One region of the Pseudoalteromonas sp. APM04 genome, then DNA from elsewhere that is predicted to be linked to it. Evidence: predicted binding sites of a transcription regulator. Region 1 holds the regulator's gene; each other region holds the start of a gene.

What was found. Region 1 encodes MetJ, which represses methionine synthesis genes. Its sites were predicted from a motif close to TAGACGTCTAGACGTCTA; they were not measured.
Region 2: the regulator MetJ is predicted to act here: its motif matches at 2,268-2,285, upstream of MTP24_RS03605 (methylenetetrahydrofolate reductase).
Region 3: the regulator MetJ is predicted to act here: its motif matches at 5,400-5,417, upstream of metA (homoserine O-succinyltransferase).

The regions. Positions count from the first base shown of each region.
Region 1 covers NZ_CP094441.1:379,925-387,799, reverse strand. Annotated here, with positions in the region: gene metL (bifunctional aspartate kinase/homoserine dehydrogenase II) at 1-629, opposite strand, end outside; gene metB (cystathionine gamma-synthase) at 635-1,864, opposite strand; gene metJ (met regulon transcriptional regulator MetJ) at 2,064-2,384, shown strand; gene MTP24_RS01805 (malic enzyme-like NAD(P)-binding protein) at 2,454-3,695, opposite strand; gene rpmE (50S ribosomal protein L31) at 4,316-4,531, opposite strand; gene priA (primosomal protein N') at 4,763-6,949, shown strand; gene MTP24_RS01790 (SPOR domain-containing protein) at 6,970-7,497, shown strand; gene hslV (ATP-dependent protease subunit HslV) at 7,577-7,875, shown strand, end outside.
Region 2 covers NZ_CP094441.1:762,032-769,906, forward strand. Annotated here, with positions in the region: gene MTP24_RS03600 (response regulator) at 1-1,185, shown strand, start outside; gene MTP24_RS03605 (methylenetetrahydrofolate reductase) at 1,271-2,227, opposite strand; gene MTP24_RS03610 (M16 family metallopeptidase) at 2,485-5,364, shown strand; gene MTP24_RS03615 (helix-turn-helix transcriptional regulator) at 5,536-5,856, opposite strand; gene MTP24_RS03620 (hypothetical protein) at 5,858-6,265, opposite strand; gene MTP24_RS03625 (sensor domain-containing diguanylate cyclase) at 6,568-7,494, shown strand; gene cysE (serine O-acetyltransferase) at 7,636-7,875, shown strand, end outside.
Region 3 covers NZ_CP094441.1:2,582,305-2,590,179, forward strand. Annotated here, with positions in the region: gene MTP24_RS11910 (hypothetical protein) at 1-503, opposite strand, end outside; gene metH (methionine synthase) at 682-3,315, opposite strand; gene MTP24_RS11920 (homocysteine S-methyltransferase family protein) at 3,326-4,396, opposite strand; gene metA (homoserine O-succinyltransferase) at 4,386-5,333, opposite strand; gene MTP24_RS11930 (M24 family metallopeptidase) at 5,510-6,811, opposite strand; gene ettA (energy-dependent translational throttle protein EttA) at 6,988-7,875, shown strand, end outside.

The sequences.
Region 1 (7,875 bases):
TGCTTAGCATGGCAGTAATTAGCGAGTAAGGTTGCACTATAGTCACTCCCATTGCGACCAAGTGTAACCGTGTCACCCAACGTATTTGATGCAATAAAGCCTGTGACAACATTAATGTAGTCTGGGGTTATAAACTTCGCACATTGCTGCGCATTTTGGGTATGTAACAATTGCCCATTATTTAATGTAAAAAGTGTTCGAGCATCAAGGTCACAAGCATTAATATTTAATTGCGTAAGGTAAAGCGCCAATAAGCGTGCAGACCATACCTCACCATGAGCAAGCAAGGGAGCCTCTTCCAAGCCTTGGTTTTTTATCAATTCACTAATCGCTGTTAGTTCACTATGCAAACGCGTTAAAGCAGTTCGCTTAAGATCTGCATGGAGTAACTGTGTGATTAAATCAGTTTGATGATTATTTAATTGCAGCAATATATCAGCAACGACATGCGTATCTTGTTGCTGATAGCTTTGCCATAACTTCACCAAAGTATCGGTTGTTTTTCCCGCCGCAGATACAACAACACAATCGCCCGGCTGAGTATGATCTAAAATAATACTCGCAACCCGCTCATACCGTTGAGCCGAACTAAGGCTTGAACCACCAAATTTATGTACTGTTTGTGTCATATTGTTCACCAAAGCGCTGGATGAGCGGCACTTAATTTAATGTCACCGCCAGCTCCTTTGTTTAAATTTGCTTTACTGCCTGGCTTTACAAGCTGAAACACGCGCTCTAAATCAGCTAATAAGTCGTTTATATCTTCTATACCTACTGAAACTCGAATAAGTGTATCGCCCACTCCCGCCTCAAGACGTGCTTTAGGCTCCATGCCAGCATGGGTCATAGTTGCAGGATGGCATATTAAGCTCTCTACTCCGCCCAAAGACTCTGCCAAGCTAAAGTCACGTAAGCTGGTTAAAAACGCCGCAGCATCGTTTATGTCGCCTTTAATATCAAAACTCACCATGCCACCAAAGCCTAGTTGCTGCGCTTTGACTAATTCATGCTGAGGGTGTGATTCAAGACCAGGGTAATAAACTTGGCGAACAAATTCCGATTTTTCTAAATATTTAGCAATCGCTAATGCGTTTTCTTGATGCTGCTTTAAACGCACATTTAGTGTTCGCAACCCGCGCAATGTTAAATAACTATCAAATGGCGCACCTGTAATACCTATATTGTTTGCCCACCATGCCAGTTCATCGCCCAGCTCTTGTGAAGCAGCAATCACCGCACCGCCCACTACATCTGAATGACCATTGATGTACTTGGTGGTGGAATGTACAACTATATCAACACCAAATTTAATAGGGTTTTGTAATGCTGGTGATAAAAATGTGTTGTCGGCAGCGACTAAAGCACCGCACTGCTTAGCAACATCGGTTATTGCTTTAATATCAGTTAAGCGTAGTAATGGGTTACTTGGTGTTTCTATCCAAATTAGCTTAGGCTTAATTGCTAAAATTTTATCTAAACTTTGTGCTTGTGTTAAATCTAAAACTTCTAGCTTGAGCAAACCGCGCTTTTGCAGTGAAGTAAATAAACGATAGCTTCCGCCGTAACAATCATGTGGGATCACTAACGTATCGTCATGATTCAGGATTTGCGTAGCCAAATGAACGGCAGACATACCCGTGGCAGTAATAATACCGCGTGCGCCACCTTCAAGCTCAGCCAAGGTTTCGGCTAAAATATCACGATTGGGGTTACCACTTCGCCCGTAATCGTATTGACGCTTTGTATCAAAGTCGGCAAACGAATAGGTGGTTGATAAGTAAATAGGTGCGACAACTGCGCCATGATGTTTGTCTGCTTCAACACCACTTCTTACTGCAATGGTTGCTTTATTTTTTTCGCTCATATTCGTCACCTATTTAATTTGGATGTTTAGACGTCTAAAAGAGTAATTTATCTTATTAAAGATGTCAAAACATTTAAAGCTCCAGATGGCTAAAAAACTAGTATTTGACTATCTTTTTTAAATCGATAGAATTTCACGCATATTCATATGCATTGTAGTGCATATGAGCAATTATTAATCTGAGGCGACGATACATCTTATGGCTAAATGGAATGGTGAGTATATTCACCCATACGCAGAACACGGGAAAAAATCAGAACAAGTAAAAAAAATTACCGTTTCAATCCCACTAAATGTATTAAAGGTATTAACGGACGAACGCACGCGTCGTCAAATTAATAACTTACGTCATGCAACAAATAGTGAATTACTTTGTGAAGCATTTTTACATGCATTTACCGGTCAACCTTTGCCTAACGACGACGACTTACGCAAAGACAACGCCGAAAAAGTGCCTGAAGAAGTGAAAAAAATAATGCAAGAAATGGGGCTAGAAGTGCCTGTTTTAAACGAAGACTAAACGTAATTTAGACACAAAAAAACCTCAATTAATTGAGGTTTTTTTTGTGTCTAAATTACAGCTTAGTCGTTATTCCATATAGTTTTCTGGTAAATCAATTTGTGCAACACCTGACTCTACAGCAGCTATTGCAACCGCTTTTGCAATACGCGGTAATAAACGAGGATCCATTGGTTTTGGAATAATATACTTATTACCAAACTCCAGCTTATCAACACCCGCAGCTGTCAGTACTTCAGCAGGTACAGGCTCTTTGGCAATACTTCTAATCGCTTCTACAGCTGCAATTTTCATTTCATCATTTATTGCACTGGCGCGTACATCAAGAGCACCGCGGAATATAAACGGAAAACACAGTACATTATTAACTTGGTTAGGGTAATCTGATCGACCCGTTGCCATAATTAGATCGTTTCGAGCAGAATGAGCCAGTGCAGGATCAATTTCTGGATCTGGGTTTGAACAAGCAAACACAACTGGTTTTTCTGCCATTAATTTTAAATCATCGGCAGCTAATAAATTAGGCCCCGATACACCAACAAATACATCTGCATCTTCAATAACATCTTGCAACGTGCGCTTGTCTGTATTGTTAGCAAAAAGTTTTTTGTATTCATTTAAGTCATCACGACGAGTATGAATAACACCTTTACGGTCAAGCATATAAATGTGCTCGCGCAAAGCACCACACTTAATTAACAGCTCCATACAAGCAACCGCAGCAGCACCGGCACCCAAACACACAATAGTCGCATTTTCGATAGACTTGCCTTGCACCTCAAGCGCGTTCAACATACCCGCAGCAGTTACAATGGCTGTACCGTGCTGATCATCATGAAATATCGGGATACTGCAGCGCTCAATCAATGCTTTTTCTATTTCAAAACACTCTGGCGCCTTAATATCTTCAAGGTTAATTCCGCCAAACGTGTCGGCAATATTAGCAACTGTATTAATAAAGTCTTCAGTAGTGCGGTGTTTCACTTCGATATCAATAGAATCAAGGCCAGCAAATCGCTTAAACAGTAACGCCTTACCTTCCATTACAGGTTTTGAAGCAAGTGGGCCTAAATTACCTAAGCCTAAAATTGCAGTACCATTAGTGATAACCGCAACCATATTCCCTTTACCTGTGTATTTATAAGCGTTTGCAGGGTCTGCAGCGATTTCACGTACGGGTTCTGCAACTCCTGGGCTATATGCTAATGCGAGATCTTTTACCGTTTCAGCAGGCTTTGTTAGTTCAATGCTAATTTTTCCTGGAACGGGATGCGAATGATAGTGTAGTGCTTGTTCACGAAAGTCTGACATAACGCGATTGTATCCTGCAATTAAAGTAAAAGTGAGAGGTGAAGTTTAGGCTACGATACCCTTATTATTTTTAAATTCCAAGCAATATCAGGTCTATCCTGTTATATGCTAGTTCGATTAATTTTAAGAGGTTTTTCAATAACTTTTGTAAATTATATCGACACTTTATAAATAAAAATTCATCCAATAACGGATTCTAAAGGCACATTTGTTCTTTCATTATTTTTTATAAAACATCTTAATAAAGTACTATAAAAATAAGCAAAAATAGGCTTATTCACATACTTTAAAAACATATAACTTCACGTTAGCTACATTTAACTACTTAGTTAAAAAATGAACTAATTAAAAATATAGAGAATAATTTGCGGTTTGTCTGTAAAGGTTTATGCATATTCAGAATAAGAACAGGAAATAGTTATGCATAGCAGGGGAATATGAAAATCGAGCAATAAGCTAAATAATTTGTTATTTAGCTGTCCTATATTAAAAAATATTGACGCCGTTCGTGTAAAACTTAATTTTTTAAATCGAAACGTTATTACTATTAAATTGGTATAACTAAATTAAAAGCATAAAAAAAGCACCCTAAGGTGCTTAATTTAACGAGACAGCAAAATTTACTTCTTGCTACCAAGTGCACCGAAACGCTTGTTGAAACGATCAACACGTCCGCCAGTGTCTAAAACTTTTTGCTTACCAGTGTAAAAAGGGTGACACGCTGAACATACGTCAAGGTGAATGTCTTTACATAGAGTAGAGCTTGTTTCGAATTTATTGCCGCATGAACAAGTTGCAGAAATTACTTCGTACTTAGGGTGAATACCTTCTTTCATAGAAACCTCTAGTTAAGGCCGCATCGCTCTCCAAACCCGAAGTCTGGCACCATACGTCGTTAAAACAAATTTGTTGGTCGCGGATTTTATCCAACTACCATCAAACACACAAGCTATTATTAACTGTTTTGCTAAAAAAGTAGGCAGACACTTAAGCAAGCAATATTTGCTAGTAGGTTTTTAACGTTATTTTTAGTACATTACATCATTAATTTTATGAGTTGAGTTGCTATGTGTTTTGCTGAAGTCGCTATAAAAGTCCCCTTACCGCGCACCTTTGATTATAAAGTAGATAAGCAACTCGATGGCATGAAATCACCACTAAAACCAGGTATGCGTGTGTTGGTGCCTTTTGGTAACCAAAAAAAAGTCGCCGTTGTTTTAGCTATTAAAAGCAAGACCGACGTCCCCGAAAACAAAATAAAATCCATCATCGAAATCATTGATGACGCGCCTATTTTATCATCTGAGCACATTGCACTTTTGAGTTTTACATCTCGCTATTACTGCTACCCACTCGGCGAAACAATTCACATAGCGCTACCAAGTGCGCTGCGCCAAGGTGAGTCACCGGATAAAACCAGTATCAATATGGTTATGCTGACAGAAAAAGGATCAACACTTCCGTCACTCAAAGCAAAAACTCAACTTAACTTATTAAAGCAACTTGCACAGTCAGGTAAATCATCATTAACCGAGCTCAAAGCACTCGGCTTTAGTAAAAAAACTATCGATAGCCTTATTGCAAAAGCGCTTGTTACACAAACCATAGAACATGATAATCAGTGGCAAAGTACTGCACCAACAGTAGGTAGTAAGCCTACACTGAATAAAGAGCAAGCCGTAGCTTGCACTGCAATTAATCAAAGTAAAGGCTTTAACACGTTTTTATTAGAAGGGGTTACCGGTAGTGGTAAAACCGAAGTCTATCTTCAATGTCTTGAAGAAGTATTAAAGCGAGGTGAGCAAGCGTTAGTTCTTGTCCCCGAAATAGGCCTTACCCCTCAAACGGTAAACCGTTTTCGTCGTCGCTTTCCAGATACACCCATCATGTTATGGCATTCTGCACTTACCGATAACGAACGCCTACAAACATGGCGCTTTTGCGAAAAAGGGAGTTGCGCTATTGTAATAGGTACGCGCTCAAGTATTTTTTTACCCTTTTTAAAGCTCGGTATGATTGTAGTTGACGAGGAACATGACTCATCATTTAAACAACAAGATACCCTTCGTTACCATGCTCGAGATTTAGCAGCTTATCGTGCATTCCAGCATAAAATTCCACTTATACTCGGCAGTGCTACTCCAGCGCTCGAAACCTTGCATAAAGCCATTAATAACAAGTACCAACTATTAAGCCTGACTGAGCGCGCTCAAACCTCAACCGATAACCAATTTAAATTACTCGACATGAAAGGCCAGCCCGATCAGGCGGGTATTGCTCACGCAAGCCTTGCTACTATGCGCCAACATTTGAATCGTGGTAAACAGGTTATGGTGTTTTTAAATCGTCGTGGTTTTTCACCTACACTTATTTGCCATGAATGTGGTTGGTTAAGTGAATGTAACCGTTGCAGTACTAGTGCCACGTTCCATAAAGCGATTGGTCAAATGATTTGCCACCATTGTGGCGACCAACATCAAGTACCTCATCAATGCCCTGATTGCGGGAGCACGCAAATATTCCCTAATGGTAAAGGGACTGAACAAATAGAAGAGTTTTTAACAAACGAGTTTCCTGATACGCCGGTAACCCGTATTGATCGCGATTCAACTCGCCGAAAAGGCAGTTTAGAAAAAGCCCTCGACGAAATTAATTTAGGTGGAGCGCGCATATTAGTTGGTACGCAAATGCTTGCAAAAGGTCATCACTTTGCTGATGTAAGCCTTGTCATAATTTTAGACGTAGACAGCGGCCTATATTCCTGCGACTTCAGAGCAACGGAACATTTAGCGCAGTTAGTGACTCAAGTAGCAGGACGTGCTGGTCGCTCAGGAGAGCCTGGCCAGGTGTTATTACAAACACATTTTCCCGAACATCCACTTTTACAAGATTTGGTCAATAATGGTTACCAAGATTTTGCACGCTTTGCGTTAAGCGAGCGTGATGACGCCGACTTACCTCCCATCACAAATATGGCTATAGTCCGCGCACAAGGGCTCAGTATTAAACTAGTCGTCGACTTTTTGACAGATTTGGTTCCAGTTAACGGGGTATCTGGTATACAATTGCTCGGTCCGATCCCTGCCCCATTAGAAAGAATTGCGGGTATGTATCGGTTTCAATTGCACATTCAAGCGCAAGATCGCCGCATATTACATCAGTATCTTGCGCAAATGGTTGATTATTTAAGCACCAGTAAACTTGCACAAAAAGTTCGCTGGAGTTTAGATGTAGACCCTATAGATATGATTTAGGTTAAGGCCAAAATAACGCTATGGCACAGCACGATTACATTAATAAAAAACCAAAAAATAGAAAAAACACCAAAAAAGAACCTGCTAAAAAGCCATTCCCTTATCTTTTGGTAATTGTTGCAGCTTTGCTTGTGGGCGGTTTTGCCTATGGATTATGGTTTATTAAAAATAATGCCGACCCCGAGCTTGTTGAAAAACAAACTAACCCAGCCGAAAAAGAAAAAATAGAAGTGGTCGTTCCTCGTGCGCCTGAATTTATAAAAGAAATCAGAAACCATGAAGTGCAAGTAGAAGTAAAAGAAATTGAACAAAAAGGTCCTTATGTTATGCAATGCGGCTCGTTCAGGACACATGAACAGGCTGAATCGTTAAAAGCTAAAATAGCCTTTGCTGGTCTTATATCTGAAATAAGAGAAACCAAAGGCGAAACGGGTATTTGGTATAAAGTACGTTTAGGGCCTTATAAAACGAAACGCCAAGCAGAAAGTGATAAAAATAAACTCAAGCGTGTCAAAGTCGTCGGCTGCGGAATTTGGGGCTGGACTTGAAAATAAACCATTCACCCATATAACCTCATCATAATCGTTTTTAACGAGTTGCCCCTGCAACTCGATGATGAGGAATAACATGACCACTATTGTAAGTGTACGCCGCGACAACAAAGTTGTAATTGGTGGCGACGGCCAAGTTTCATTGGGTAATACCGTAATGAAGGGTAACGCCCGTAAAGTTCGACGCCTTTATAATGGCAAAGTAATCGCAGGTTTTGCCGGCGGTACTGCTGATGCCTTCACCCTGTTCGAACGTTTTGAAAGCAAACTAGAAATGCATCAAGGTAATCTCACTAAAGCTGCTGTTGAAATGGCGAAAGATTGGCGTAGTGACCGTGCACTCAGAAAGTTAGAAGCCCTGTTAGCTGTAGCCGA
Region 2 (7,875 bases), 380 kb from region 1:
TTAAGACTCAACCAAGTACTATTAAATCTGTTAAATAATGCACTTAAATTTTCAACACGGGGTAAGGTTATATTAGCTGTAAAACTAGTTCAGAAAGTAGATAGTTATTGCAGTGTTGCTTTCTCTATTTCAGATAACGGCATTGGGATGACCCAAGCACAAGTTGACTCACTATTTAAACCTTTTACTCAGGCTGACGTATCGACAACCCGAAAGTTTGGTGGAACGGGGCTTGGTTTGGTAATAAGCAAAACATTGGTCGAACTAATGCAGGGCGATATTACAGTAAACAGCAAATTAAATAAGGGGAGCTGCTTTAGTTTTACTATTCCACTCAATTATTCGACTAAGCAAAATGAGTTTGAAATATCACAAATTAGAGCCAAGCGAGCACTTGTTATTGAGAGTTCAGATAGTCAGTTAACATCATTACAAACGCTGCTTTTAGGTTTTGAAGTAAAATTTGACACTGTAAACAACATCAACCAAGTATTAGACCGGCTAGGCATTCTACATGATTACGATTTTATATTTATAGATTGGCGAACTTTAAATTTAAATCATGATAGTGCTGCGCAGTCTTTGCGCAATAAGCTTAAATTAAATGCAAAAAAGCTAATTGTAATAGCGCCTTGTGAAAATAAAGCGCTAAACGAAAGCCTACTAGGGTTTGGTAATAACACTTATAAAGTACTCATAAAACCAATAATTAAAAGTACTTTGCATAACGTACTTTTACAAATTATGCATATAAAAACACTAAAAAAACCAGAATCACAACAGAGCTTAAATACACAAAACACACTACAAAAACTGCAAGGTATTCATATTTTATTGGTTGAAGATAACCCGCTCAATCAACAAGTAGCTACACAAATACTACGTAAAAATGGCTTAATTGTTGATATTGCTAACGATGGCCTTGAGGCATTAGATGCGCTAAAACATAAAACTTACGATGGTGTGTTAATGGACTGCCAAATGCCTAGAATGGATGGTTATAACGCAGCCACAGAAATAAAAAAACAAGCAAAGTTTAAAAATTTACCCATTATTGCAATGACTGCTAATACAAGAGAAACGGATTTATTAAAGGCGCAAGACTGCGGTATGAATGGCTATATTTCAAAGCCCATTAAGGTTGAAAGTATGTTTGAAGTAATAGCAAAGTGGGTGTGTATTTAATTTTTTTGAGTTGTTTACTTAATAAGCTGGTGAGGTAAAAAAGGCAAGCATTAGCTTGCCAAGAAGGGTGTAAATTAGTTTAACTTTACGCTATTTGTTTCTCAGCTAGGTTGAGCTCCATAGTTGCTTTTAATAAACGGTATAGGTTAATTGATGCGTCAATTTCTTCTTTACGGTTTGTTAAGCTTTCAATGTTTAAACCCAGTGGCACGTCTAGGTGTGCACAGCTTTTTAAAATTGAATCGAGATTTTCGCGGCAAATACGCACCGATTCACTCAAGGTGTTGTCTGCGTCAAGCATGCGCCATTTGGTCGCCTCTGGTACTGAAATACCCAACCACTGCATAAACTCTAGGGTTTTTTCACCGCCACATGGTGTAAACGTGAGTATAATACGTTTTGGTGTAACGCCTTGTGCCTTGCAGGTACGCGCGTAACTTGTTATTAAATCAATAGTAGCTTGAGCATTATAAACCGCTTGCGATATAAAAAATTGGCAACCTTGTGTTGTTTTTTCTATTAAGCGTTCGTGTTCATTACGTTTACTTGCATGTCGCTCTGCAATGGTAACGCCTCCTAAAAAGAAGTCATCACTTTGCTTAGCTAATGTCTTATAAGCGTCAGGTAGGCTTAGTTTAATATCACCTTCCGACGATGGGCTACCTACTAAAACGACATTTTTTAAATCAAACTCGTTTTTAGTTTCATCTAGCCACTCTTTAAATTCAGCCTCACCGCGTTGCGCTACGCTTTTGTAGGTAATTACATCTAGGCGTGATAAGTCTTTTAGCAACTTACTGTACTCACGCGGATCAACCGTTTGTTTAAATGGAAACGGACGAGCCTGATTAGTACGGCTACTCTCATCTTGAATATCGTAAATTACAACACCGTCGTATTCAATTTCGTGTAAGCGGCCTAATAGTTTTTCTGCAATGGTTTTTAACTGCGCTTTATCAGTGCCTATTTTGGGTGGCGTTGTGCCAATAAGATAAACACCTTGATTAGTGTCCTCAATTTTCTCTTGAAGTGATAAAGCCATAATCCTCATTCCAGCTCAATGGTTGATAGATTTAATATAGCAGCCATTTAGACGTCTAGATAGATTTTTTAAGTGAAAGTTTTTCAAGCAACGTGAGGATTATTCATACAAAGGAGTTCCTAAATTAAGTGCATGACACAGTTGTTTACATAATAAAGCGACTGAGGGCTCTTATATTCATTGGCTTTGGGGCATAATTAGTAGTGAAATTGTAAATATTTTGACAACAACTTTGCTCAATTTACTAAAGGACAATTATGAAATTTAAATTATTAGCAACAAGCCTTGCGGTATCACTCGCTTTAACTGGCTGTGCAATGCAAAAAAATGAAACGACGCAAACAGCAAAACAAGAACAAATAAAAAAAGCTGATGACCGTGTTTTTTCACAAGATTACCTAATTGAAGAGCTTGAGAATGGCTTACGTGTAATGGTTGTAAAAACGGATTACCCTGATGTCGTTTCGCTGCAAATACCGGTTTCTGTTGGCTCGCGCAATGAAGTGGAAGCGGGTAAAACTGGTTTTGCTCATTTTTTTGAACATATGGTATTTAAAGGCTCTAAAAAATTTCCGCAAGACGAATACACCGCCATATTCAAAAATGCAGGGGTTGATAACCGTGCATACACTACCAACGATTACACTAACTACCATTTAAACTTTTCAAAGCAGCACCTTGATAAAGTACTTGAGATTGAAGCTGATATTTTCCAAAACTTAACCTACACCGAAGAGCAATTTAGAACCGAAGCATTGACGGTAAAAGGTGAGTACTTAAAAAATAACGCCAGCCCGATTCGCAAGTTATTAAGTGCTGTGCGTGCAGAGGCTTTTGAAAAGCATACTTACAAACACACCACAATGGGCTTTTTTGAAGACATAGAAGCCATGCCAGACCAAATGGCTTACGGTAAAGAGTTTTTTGATAAGTTTTATAAGCCAGAATATGTATCGCTAGTTATTGTGGGTGATGTTGACCCAAAAGCCACAATGGCAATGGTTAAAAAACACTGGGGTGGTTGGGAAAAAGGCAATTACGTTGCCGATATTAAAGCTGAGCCAAAACAGCAAGCTCCTAAATATTTGCATGAACAAAATAAAGCCTTGCCGGGGCATTGGCTATTGGTATCGTATAAAGGTGCTGCGTGGGAACCCGCTAAAAAAGACAGATCTGCACTTGATTTAATCTCGCAGCTTTATTTTTCAAGTAACTCAGATTTATATCAAGAGCTCGTTGTTGATAAACAAATAGCGAGTCAAATGTTTACTTATAATCCAGAAACCAAAGATCCAGGCTTACTGCATGTATTTGTAAAAGTAGAAAACGCTGATGATTTAGCAAAAGCGCGTGATGCAATTAACCGCACTTATGCAAAAGCCAGAACAGAATTGGTCGATGCACAAAAATTAAGTGACTTAAAGTCTAACCTTAAATATGGCTTTATTAATGGTTTAGATTCTTCGCAAGCAATTGCATCAACGCTTGCAAGTTACATGCATTTTGAACGCGATCCTGAGGTTATTAACCAGCTTTATAAGTCGGCCGACAACATCACAGCAGAAGATATTAAAGCGGTTGCTAATAAATACTTTGTAGATAACACGCGTACTACTGTAACTATGTCGGCACTTGATAAAGCACCGGGGTTTGCAGAAGAGGCGAGTTTAAGTGCAGTAGTTGCAAAACTTGAGCAAGCCCCAGAGGCACCTGTATTTAAAGTGCTTGATAAAACCAATAGCTCGCCGCTGATTGATGTAAACTTTTTATTTAATACAGGGGCTGCTGCTGATCCTCAAGGTAAAAAAGGTGTAGCCGCGCTCACCGCCGCAATGCTTGCTCAAGGTGGGTCGCAAAGCACCAGCTACAAAGAAATTCAAAAAGCGCTTTATCCGCTTGCAGGTAATTTTGGTTACCAGATTGACAAAGAAATGCTGTCGTTTCAAGGGCGTATTCATAAAGACAATGCTGAAACTTGGTATGCACTTGTAAGCGAACAATTACTTAATCCAGGCTTTAGAGACGATGACTTTAAACGCCTTAAAAAAGAAATGATCGACGGTATTAAGTCAGGATTAAAAGCATCTAACGATGAAGAGCTAGGTAAAGAAGTACTCTACAGCACGCTTTACAAAGGCCACCCATTTGAGAGCTACAACTACGGCGATATTTCTGATTTAGAAGCATTAACGCTTGATGATGTAAAAGCATTTTACAATTCAGAGCTTACTCAATCTAAACTAACACTGGGTTTAATTGGCGCCGTGCCAAACGCGCTTAAAGCAAATATTATGAGCGATTTAGCAACCTTACCTAAAGGCGAGCAAAGCCGTTTAAGTATTCCTGATGCGCCAGAGCTTAAAGGCCATCATGCAACGATTGTAGAAAAATCAGCGCAATCGACGGCAGTGTCGTTTGGCTTCCCAATTGATACTATTCGCAGCAGCGAAGATTGGACTGCCCTTTGGCTTGTGCGTTCGTACTTTGGTGAGCATCGTAGTTCTAACTCATACTTATATGAGCGAATTCGTCAAACGCGCGGTATGAATTACGGTGATTACGCATATATTGAATACTTCCCACGTGGTATGTTTCAAACTAAGCCTGATGCAAATTTAGGGCGTTCTGAGCAAATATTCCAAGTATGGTTGCGCCCACTTCGCTCTAACAACGACGCGCACTTTGCAACGCGTACCGCATTATTTGAGCTGGATAAGCTTATTAAAAACGGCTTAACAGAAAAAGACTTTGAGGCAACACGTAACTTTTTAATTAACTACGTGCCGCAGCTTGTAGCAAGTCAAAACCGCCAGCTAGGTTATGCACTTGATAGCGAATTTTATAACACTGAATCGTTTGTAAAATACGTAACAAGTAAACTTGAAAAGCTAACGCTTGCTGATGTGAATCGGGTGATTAAAGATAATCTACAAACCGATAACGTGCAGTACGTGTTTATTACCGGTGACGGTGAAGATATGAAAAAACGTTTAGTGTCAGAGCAAACATCGCCAATGGTTTACAACACAGAAAAACCAGCGGCGCTTGTTGCAGAGGATAAAGTTATTGCCGATTACGCATTAGCTATTCCGGCTAACAATATTGAAGTAGTGAAAGTTGATAGTGTTTTTAAATAAACCTTAAAAAAACGACTTGTAGATAATTAAAAGCCCCACGTTTGGGGCTTTTTTATAGCATTGAGCCAACCTTTATCCCTAACCCTAAAATTATTACTGCGCTTATTATGGCTATTAATGTGATATGGCCTCGTAATTCTTTTTCTTTACGTTCTGACATTTTTTAGCGCCTCAACTCATTATAAAAAATACAGTGATCATCCCCAATATAAAGCTGACTACTGACGATAGTGCTAAAATTGAGGTTATATTACGCGTGTTTAAAGCTGGACTAACATCGCAAGAGTTAGTGTTATCTTCAAGTTTAATTAATTCACCTTGGCGTACTTCCAATACAGCACATAAAGCCATTGTTGTTTCTTTTGATGCTGCACCTTCTTTCTCTACCCGTTGAATTGTTCTTAAACTAACATCGCAGGCGTCAGCAAGTTGCTGCTGAGTCCAATTTAACTGGCCTCTGAGTGATTTAACAGTTGTAGGATTTAATTGCACGTTAAAGCTTCCCTACAAATAGTTCAACAATGGTTGCAGTTGCATAGCCAAACACTGCACCGCCTAATGCGCAACCAGCAATAAAAAAGAAAGCCTTTTTAGGATCGTCAGGAAGACTGCATTGAATTTGTTTGGCAACGACTTTTGTATCTTTATAAAGTGTGCATTCCATTCGCCCTGTGAGTATGTTGAGCATGTCAAACTTTACTTGGTACTGTGAGTTCTCAAAATCAAAAGAGTGGGTGCTTGTGCAATTTACATTGCGCTTTTTACTAAATAAATCATCATTTATGTACACCTCTTCTTTACCAGTAAAGTAACTTCCAAAACAGGCTATTTGATTGTCGCCATCTTGAAAATAAAATTTATAGCCGAGTTTTTTAGTATTTAATATGTCGTTTTTCATCATCGTTATCCTTGTTGAGTAGATGATGCTAATTTAGCGTTTATTATTATTTTTTACGCCGTCATGAATATGCCAGTGAGCAGTTTGGCATATGACACTGTGTATGTCATGTGTGTTTAACTACTGATTTTAATGTGTTTTATTTAATTTTCGTTCAGGTTTAAAATGAGTGTTGCTGTCGTATCATTTTTATTCTTTGATTGAGTAAATAATAAATTTAAAGAAAAGTACGCATTTATTTTTGTCAAAAAAACGCTAAGTACATATACTTTCAGACAATTATTCTTATAAGTCTGAAGGTAAGCGTGCTAGATGATAAATTATTTTTAAAGTTAGTTTTGGACACTATGCCAGAGCAGGTTGTTGTAATTAATAAAGAAGGAGAAATGGTTTTTATAAATAAAGGATGGCAAAACTTTGGTGAAGAAAATGACTGCTCATGCGGTGCTTGGGAAAAAGAAAATTATTTATTTACCTGTAAAAAAGCCGCAGACAACGGTTACGAAATAGGCGAAAGGGCATTGAAGGGAATTAATGCTGTTATTAATGCAGAGCAAGAAGCGTTTTACTTAGAATACCCATGCCATAGTGATGATGAAAAACGCTGGTTTATGATGCGTGTAGTACCATTTAAGTACAGTACTGATTTTTATTATGTAATTACGCATCAAAATATTACAGAGCGAAAGCTCGCTGAAGAAGTCCAGAAACTGGCCAATATTGATGGGCTAACTGATATATTTAATCGTGGTTATTTTGATAGCTTTTTAGAGCAAGAATGGAATAGGTGCAAGCGTTTAAACATGCCTCTTTCATTGGCATTAATTGATTTAGATGACTTTAAGCTACTTAACGACACTTATGGCCATCAACAAGGTGATGAGTGTTTAAAACAAGTTGCGGCAGTCCTTAAGCAATATACAAAAAGACCCAGTGATATTTGCGCACGTTTTGGCGGAGAGGAGTTTGTACTTGTTTATGGCAACACAAACTCAGAGCAAGCTACAATAATTATTAATGCTATTGTGGAGCAGCTAAAGCAGCTTAATATTTGTAATGCGCTGTCATTACCAAGTAAAACACTTACTGTTAGTGTTGGGCTGGCAAGTGTTATTCCTTGTAACAGTTATAAAATACAAAATATGGTTAAAGAAGCCGATGACTTATTATACAAAGCAAAAACTGCGGGTAAAAATTTAGTATGTGCAGCCGATTTAACCGTGGTTGACTAAATTTTAAATACTTAGTTGTTAAATGTGCTTTGTTATACCTAATAACCAGAACAAATAACTAAGGCGTTAACACCTTGAGCTTTAAATCCGTTAGACTTAGCAAAAGGCTCTTTTTATATCAATTTAAGGCAGTTCAGTATTATGCGTCATGAAATTTGGCAACAGCTTCGAAGTGAAGCAAATGAAGTCGTCACTCGCGAACCACTTTTAGCAAGTCATGTTTATTCATGTATTTTGAACCATGAGTGTTTAGGTTCGGCGTTAAGCTTTATTGTTGCTAACAAGTTGGCCGATGCTGTTGTATCTGCATTTACTATTCGTGAATTATTCGATCAATCATTTGTAAAATGCGATCGCATGCTGTCTTTTGTCGCAGAAGAC
Region 3 (7,875 bases), 1.3 Mb from region 1:
TAAAGCCATCTAAAAAAACTAATTAGGAATAAAATATAAAGGATAGGAAAAGAGAACGCGATAACAGTATCCAGACTATTACTTTTTGCTCCATATGTTGCAACGCCCTCGTCAAAAGAGACTTTTGGAAGAGTAGTAACCTCCTTGTTAAAAAGTATAAAAACTGTAAATTCAGAGCCTGGGTTTAAACTTAAGTAACTTAAACTAAAGTCTCCATTTTGGAACTTTTCAGTAACACCATCAACGGCTAAATGTTTCTCAACTTTAGTTTTAACTACATTACCCTCAACAGAAAATTGAATGTTTTTTGCTGATTTATTCCCTTCATTCCTGATAGTAAAAGATTGCTGATAGTTTCTCGTTTCTGAGCTTACAAACTCCGTAGAGATAATAGGTGATACATAGACCCTTAGGTCTGCCTTATCATTTAAAAACTTTATAGTTACAAATACAACTAAAATGGGAGCAATAATCCCACCTATAAACATTTTTAGAATACTCAACTTAATTTCCTTATTAGTTCACATACCTTTAAAGTAACATACTTAAAATTAAGTTACATTTATCCCTAAGTGCTAAACATATAATTTTCTGAACAAAAAACGAGCCTAATCAGGCTCGTTTTTGTTTTACTGATAGCTGACAGCTAAAAACTGACCGCTTCGCTATTTAACCTTTTCGCTATGATTCCGGCTCATACCCCAAGTTCGGCGATAGCCACCTTTCGGCCTCTGCGAGCGTCATATTAGTTCGCTTGGCGTAGTCTTCTACCTGATCCTTTTGCACAGCGGCTACGGCGTAGTATTTTGCCTCTGGGTGTGAGAAATACCAGCCCGAAACAGCAGCTCCTGGCCACATGGCGTATGAGCTGGTGAGCTGCATGCCAATGCGTTTTTCGGTATCGAGTAACTGCCAAATTTTCTTTTTCTCGGTGTGCTCTGGGCACGCTGGGTAACCCGGCGCTGGGCGAATGCCTTGGTAGTTTTCGCGAATTAACTCATCGTTACCCAGGTTTTCATCGGGTGCGTAACCCCAATACTCTTTACGCACTTGTTCGTGCAGGTATTCAGCAAACGCCTCTGCGAGCCTGTCGGCAACCGCTTTTACCATTATTTTATTGTAGTCGTCTTGCTGTGCGTCGAACGCATTAGCTAGGTCGTCTTCTTCAAGACCGCCCGTTACTGCAAACGCGCCAAAGTAATCAGGTGTGCCTTTTGGCGCGATGTAGTCGGCTAAGCAATAGTTAGCAAAGTCAGTTTTTTCGGTTTGCTGACGTAAATGGCATGAGGTGTTTAACAGCTCTTTGCGGGTTTCGTCGGTGTAAATTTCTATATCATCGCCCACGCGATTTGCAGGGAATAAACCAATTACACCTAAAGGTTGCAAAGTACCTGACTTTTCGAGGTCGTCAAGCATGTCGTTAGCGTCTTTAAATAAGCTTTGTGCTTGTTCGCCAACGACTTCGTCATCCATTATGCGCGGGTATTTACCGGCAATTGACCACGTCATAAAGTATGGCGTCCAATCTATATACTTACGCAACGTGGCTATTGATACATTTTTAAACTCAGTCACGCCCAGCTTTTTAGGTACTGGTGGCGTGTAGTTATCCCAATCAAGCTGTGCTGCGTTATCGCGAGCACGCTGAATGGTAACTGGCTTTGAACGCGGCTTTTTGCGCGCTTGTTGCTCGCGTACTTTTACGTACTCAGCTTTTGTTTTTTCTAAAAAGGCTGGTTTTAGCTCTTTAGATAACAAGCTCGATACCACGCCTACCGCACGGCTGGCGTTATTTACGTACACGACGCCTTTCTCGTACTGTGGCTCAATTTTAACGGCAGTATGCGCTTTAGAGGTCGTTGCGCCGCCAATCATTAGTGGGAGCTCAAAACCTCTACGGGTCATTTCTTTGGCTACGTGTACCATTTCATCAAGCGATGGGGTAATTAAACCCGAAAGGCCGATTATGTCGGCTTTTTCGTCAATCGCGGTTTGCAGTATTTTTTCGGCAGGTACCATTACACCTAAGTCGATTACTTCGTAGTTATTACATTGCAGTACTACGCCTACAATGTTTTTACCTATGTCGTGCACGTCGCCTTTTACGGTGGCCATAACCACTTTACCGTTAGTGGCACCTTCTTCTTTTTCGGCTTCAATAAATGGGTCTAGGTAAGCCACTGCTCGTTTCATTACACGGGCTGATTTAACAACTTGCGGTAAAAACATTTTACCTGCGCCAAATAAATCCCCTACCACGTTCATGCCATCCATGAGTGGCCCTTCAATCACATGAATAGGTTTATCGGCAGCTGCGCGGCATTCTTCTGTATCCTCATCTATAAAAGTAGTAATGCCTTTTACAAGGGCGTGCTCTAGGCGTTTTTCAACAGGCCATGTGCGCCATTCTAAGTCTTCTACCCGCTCAGCTTGTGCCATACCTGAATATTTAGGTGCAAGCTCTACTAAACGCTCACCTGCACCGGGATCGGTGTTAAGTATTACGTCTTCTACGGCTTTTCGAAGTTCCTCTGGAATGTCGTCGTAAACCGCAAGCTGGCCTGCGTTTACAATCCCCATATCCATACCCGCTTTTATCGCGTGGTATAAAAACACCGAGTGAATGGCCTCGCGTACAGGGTTATTACCCCTAAACGAAAACGATACATTAGACACCCCGCCCGACACTTTACAGTGCGGTAAGTTTTGCTTAATGCGGCGTGTGCCTTCTATAAATTCTACTGCGTAGTTGTCGTGCTCTTCTATACCGGTGGCCACGGCAAATATATTAGGGTCGAATATGATATCTTCCGGCGGGAAGCCAATTTCGTCGACTAATATTTTGTAGCTGCGCTCACATATTTCGTATTTTCTATCTGCGGTGTCGGCTTGGCCGTCGGTATCAAACGCCATAACAACAGCGGCGGCGCCAAAACGTTTAATAATTTTAGCTTGGTGTTTAAACGGTTCCTCCCCTTCTTTAAGCGATATTGAGTTAACAATAGCCTTGCCTTGAATACACTTTAAGCCTGCTTCTATTACTTCCCATTTAGAGGAGTCGACCATAATAGGTACTTTAGAAATATCGGGTTCTGAGGCAATTAAATTTAAAAACTTCACCATGGCCGCTTTTGAGTCCAGCATGGCTTCGTCCATGTTTATATCAATAACTTGGGCGCCGTTTTCTACTTGTTCGCGAGCAACATTCAGGGCAGTCTCGTAATCTTCTTCCATGATTAAGCGTTTAAACATGGCTGAACCGGTTACGTTGGTACGCTCGCCGACATTGGTAAATACTGCAATTTGTTGGGTCATTGGCGGCTCCTTAATTTAAGTTACAGGCTTCAAGGCCTGATAAACGCATGCGAACATCAAGCTCTGGCAATGCGCGAGGTTTTACCCCTTCAAGCCCTTTAGCAAACGCACGAATATGCGCAGGCGTTGTACCACAGCAACCACCCACAATATTAATAAAGCCCGATTTGCCCCAATCGATAATCTCGGCAGCCATTTCAGGAGCCTCTAGGTCGTACTCACCAAATTCGTTAGGCAAACCGGCATTTGGGTGTACTGAGGTAAATGTTTCGCATACCCGCGAAAGCTCTTCTACGTATTGGCGCAGTAAATCTGGCCCAAGGGCACAGTTAAGGCCAATTGAAATAGGCTTAATATGGCGAATAGAATTATAAAATGCTTCGGTTGTTTGCCCCGAAAGCGTACGCCCTGAGGCATCGGTGATAGTGCCCGAGATCATTACAGGTAATGTGCGCCCGGCTTGCTCAAAGGCTTCTTCTACTGCGAATGAGGCGGCTTTTGCATTTAGGGTGTCGAATATGGTTTCAATAAGTATTAAATCAGCGCCGCCTTCCATTAATGCAAGGGTAGACTCTACATACGCAGTAACCAGCTTATCAAACGTTACGTTTCGGTAACCTGGGTCGTTTACATCTGGCGAGATAGAACAGGTTTTAGATGTTGGCCCTAAAACACCGGCTACATAACGTGGTTTTTCTGGATTTTTAGCGGTGAACTCGTCACATATAGCACGCGCGAGTTTTGCCGACTCTAAGTTTACTTCACGGCTTATACTTGCCATGTCGTAATCTTCCATCGAAATGGTGGTTGAGTTAAAGGTATTGGTTTCAATAATATCTGCACCGGCAGTTAAAAAGCCGCGGTGTATATCGGTTATTAGCTCGGGTTTGGTGAGGCTTAATAAATCGTTATTGCCTTTTATTAGCACGTGCCAATCTTTAAAACGCTCGCCTCGGTAGTCTTCTTCTTCAAGTTTATGAGTTTGGATCATAGTGCCCATAGCGCCGTCTAAAATTAAAATGCGCTCTTTAAGCGCTTCACTTAGTTCGGCTTGTTTGTTGGCGGCTGTATTATTCGGCATAGTTGTTAGTCCTCACATCTTGGCTAACTAAATTAATATCATACGGTGTGGTCTGATACACGTAGTAATTTAACCAGTTCGAAAAAAGTAAAAAAGCATGGCTTTGCCACGTTTTTGACGGTTGCTTGCTTGCATCATCATCGGGAAAATAGTTTTCAGGTTTTGGCGCATCTGGGCTTTTTTGTAAATCACGCTCATACTCCCCTTTTAGGGTGTCGGCATCGTATTCTGGGTGGCCTGTTATAAATACTTGGCTACCCGATTTGTTTTTTAATAAGTAAGCACCCACTCGCTCAGAGCCTGCTAATACAACGAGATCGTCACACGCATTTATTTTTTTTATATCAATGTGCCCATAACGTGAGTGTGGTACTAAAAAGGTATCATCAAAACCGCGGGTTAATGCCCCGTGTTTAAAATGGCATTGGTGAGTAAATACGCCACACAGCTTATTGGGTTTTAAGTCGCGCTTTAAATTGTAGCTATGGAATAGCGCTGCATGAGCCGCCCAACACGAAAACAACGTAGAGGTAACGTGTTGCTCTGCCCAATCAATAATGACTTTAAGCTCTTCCCAGTAGGCAACATCTTCATACTCTAAATGCGCAAGCGGTGCGCCTGTAACTATAAGCGCATCGTAATTGTTATTTTTTACCTCTGAAAAATAGCGGTAAAAGGTATCTAGGTGTTCTTCTGAGTTATTACTGCTGCGGTGAGTGTCTAGGCGCAGCAGCTCTACGTTTACTTGCAAAGGAGAATTTGCAAGTAAACGAATAAACTGCACTTCGGTTTCTACTTTATTAGGCATTAAGTTTAATATAGCCAAACGCATTGGGCGGATTTCTTGCGTTTTTGCACGGCTTTTTGGCATGACGAATACGTTTTCTTGGCGCAAACGTGCAATGGCTGGAAGCTCATCCTTTACGGTAATTGGCATATTTTTTAACTCCTACTCATAAAAACTTGTGCTAATTATGAACTGAAAGCAAAAAATATCAACCTCTAGATGTATAGATGTCTAAATGAAATTTATTCATTATTACTTAAGTATGTGGCAAGCAATGAGTCACCCCCTTAAAAAGAGGCTTAACTCACTGCATTTAAAATAATGAACTAATTATTGCCCACTAATATTAAATTTTGCTGAGGGGGAATTAAATACTCAGCGCCGTTTTTGGTAATTACAGCCATTTCTTCAACAGAAATGGTTTTAAACTCGGTGTTGTTTAAAGGCCAACTAAAAAAACCATCAAAAGCAAACACCATTCCTTCTTTAAGTTTACGATGAGCAGCAGGCCTTACTTGGGCACTGCGAGAGCCACCTAAATTGGGCCCGGTATCGTGTGCAACATACCCTACTGGGTGGCCGGTACTCCATGGCACAGGCTCTGAGTTGTATTTATTCATTAATACGGTTTGAGCTTGATCCACGTCTATACCCTTTACGCCGGGTTTCATTGCATTAAATGCGGCAAAACCGCTATCTCGGGCATTAACCCAATATTGCTGAATGTTGGCTGGTGCAGAGGTTTCCCCTTCTTTAAGTACATAAGCAAAACGCTGGATGTCACTTACCCAGCGATTGTAGAGCTTTACGCCAAAATCAATTTGAATTACGTCGCCCGGCATAATGACTTTATTTGTAGAATGCGAATGCCCACGATCGGGACCTGAATTTACGTTAGGATTTTGATCGGCAGCCCATGCATCGGTTACACCTCGTGCTTTCATTTTAGCTTTTAAAAATTTAGCTACATCGGCATCGGTGGTTTTACCCGGAATAATAGTTTTATAAGCCTCTATTTGCCACGTTGCTGAAAGCATTGCGGCCTCTTTCATTATTTCAACTTCAGCAGGTAACTTAATTGAAAGCCATTGATAAACAACTTCTTCGGAAGATACGAGCTTTGCTGTTTGCTTTGCGCCTAATAAGTTAGCTAATTGCTTGTATTGCGAGTGCGATAATCCATCTGCCTGTGCATTAAGATCAGAGACATTTATTGCTATACGCTCAAAGGATTGTTTTTTTATAAACTCAGCCGCGTATTTTAACGCAGACACACTGCGTGGCACCGAGATCACTTTTTCATGTATGTTTAGCTCGTCGAGTGCTTTTGCTTCGCTTGAAGGTGAGTAGGCTACCGAATGAAACGCCCCTTTATTAAAATAAAATAAATATGCCGCTGGCGAACCTGCGTTTTCACAGCCAATATGGTCAGCCAATGGGTCGTTGTTATTTTCTCTACAAACAATAAGCCAAGCATCTACCTTAGCTGCTTTTAAAGCGTTTGGCAGGAGTTTATTTATTCTTTGTTTTCTTATTTCGGGCCAAGGAGAATCGACTGCGCTAGCTTTGGGATTTGTGGTAAATAACGTAAGCAAAGCCAACATTGTTATTACTTTTTGTATAGTCATGGGTTTTTCTTATTTTTACTATGGTTTAAATACGTTAGCACACCCAAATAAAACTATACATTTAACGAGATAAAACGATAAAGATATATTCCCACCCGCCATTCGTTGACTGTTTCACCTCTCAACAACTACAATACAACATTAAAATTTTTATTATTATCTGAAGGCTTTCCTCCATGGTTTTACCTGATAAGTTTATTTTCTCGATGAGTCGAGTATCTAAAGTTGTGCCGCCTAAGCGTACAATTTTAAAAGATATTTCGTTGCTCTTTTTTCCTGGCGCCAAAATTGGTGTGCTTGGTTTAAATGGTTCTGGTAAATCATCATTGCTACGTATTATGGCCGGTGTTGACCAAGACTTTGAAGGTGAGGCACGTCCTCAGCCTGGTACTAAAATTGGTTACTTACCACAAGAACCAGTACTAGACGAAAGCAAAACAGTACGAGAAATAGTTGAAGAAGCTGTTGGCGAAGTAAAACACGCCCTTAATCGCCTTGATGAGGTGTACAATGAGTACGCAATGGAAGGTGCTGACTTTGACGCACTGGCTAAAGAACAAGGTGAATTAGAAGCAGTTATTCAAGCGCACGATGGCCATAATATCGATAACGTACTAGAGCGCGCTGCTGATGCACTTCGCTTACCTGAGTGGGATGCTAAAATTGAGCACCTTTCAGGTGGTGAACGCCGCCGTGTTGCTATTTGTCGTTTGTTACTAGAAAAACCAGATATGCTTATTCTTGATGAACCAACTAACCACTTGGATGCTGAGTCGGTTGCATGGTTAGAGCGCTTCTTACATGACTACGAAGGCACTGTTGTGGCGGTAACGCATGACCGTTACTTCCTTGATAACGTTGCTGGCTGGATATTAGAGCTTGACCGTGGTGAAGGAATTCCATGGGAAGGTAACTACTCTTCTTGGCTTGAACAAAAAGACGCGCGCTTACAGCAAGAACAAAAATCTGAAAAAGCACGTCAAAAATCAATTGCGCAAGAACTTGAATGGGTGCGTTCAAACCCTAAAGGTCGTCAAGCTAAGTCTAAAGCACGTATGGCGCAG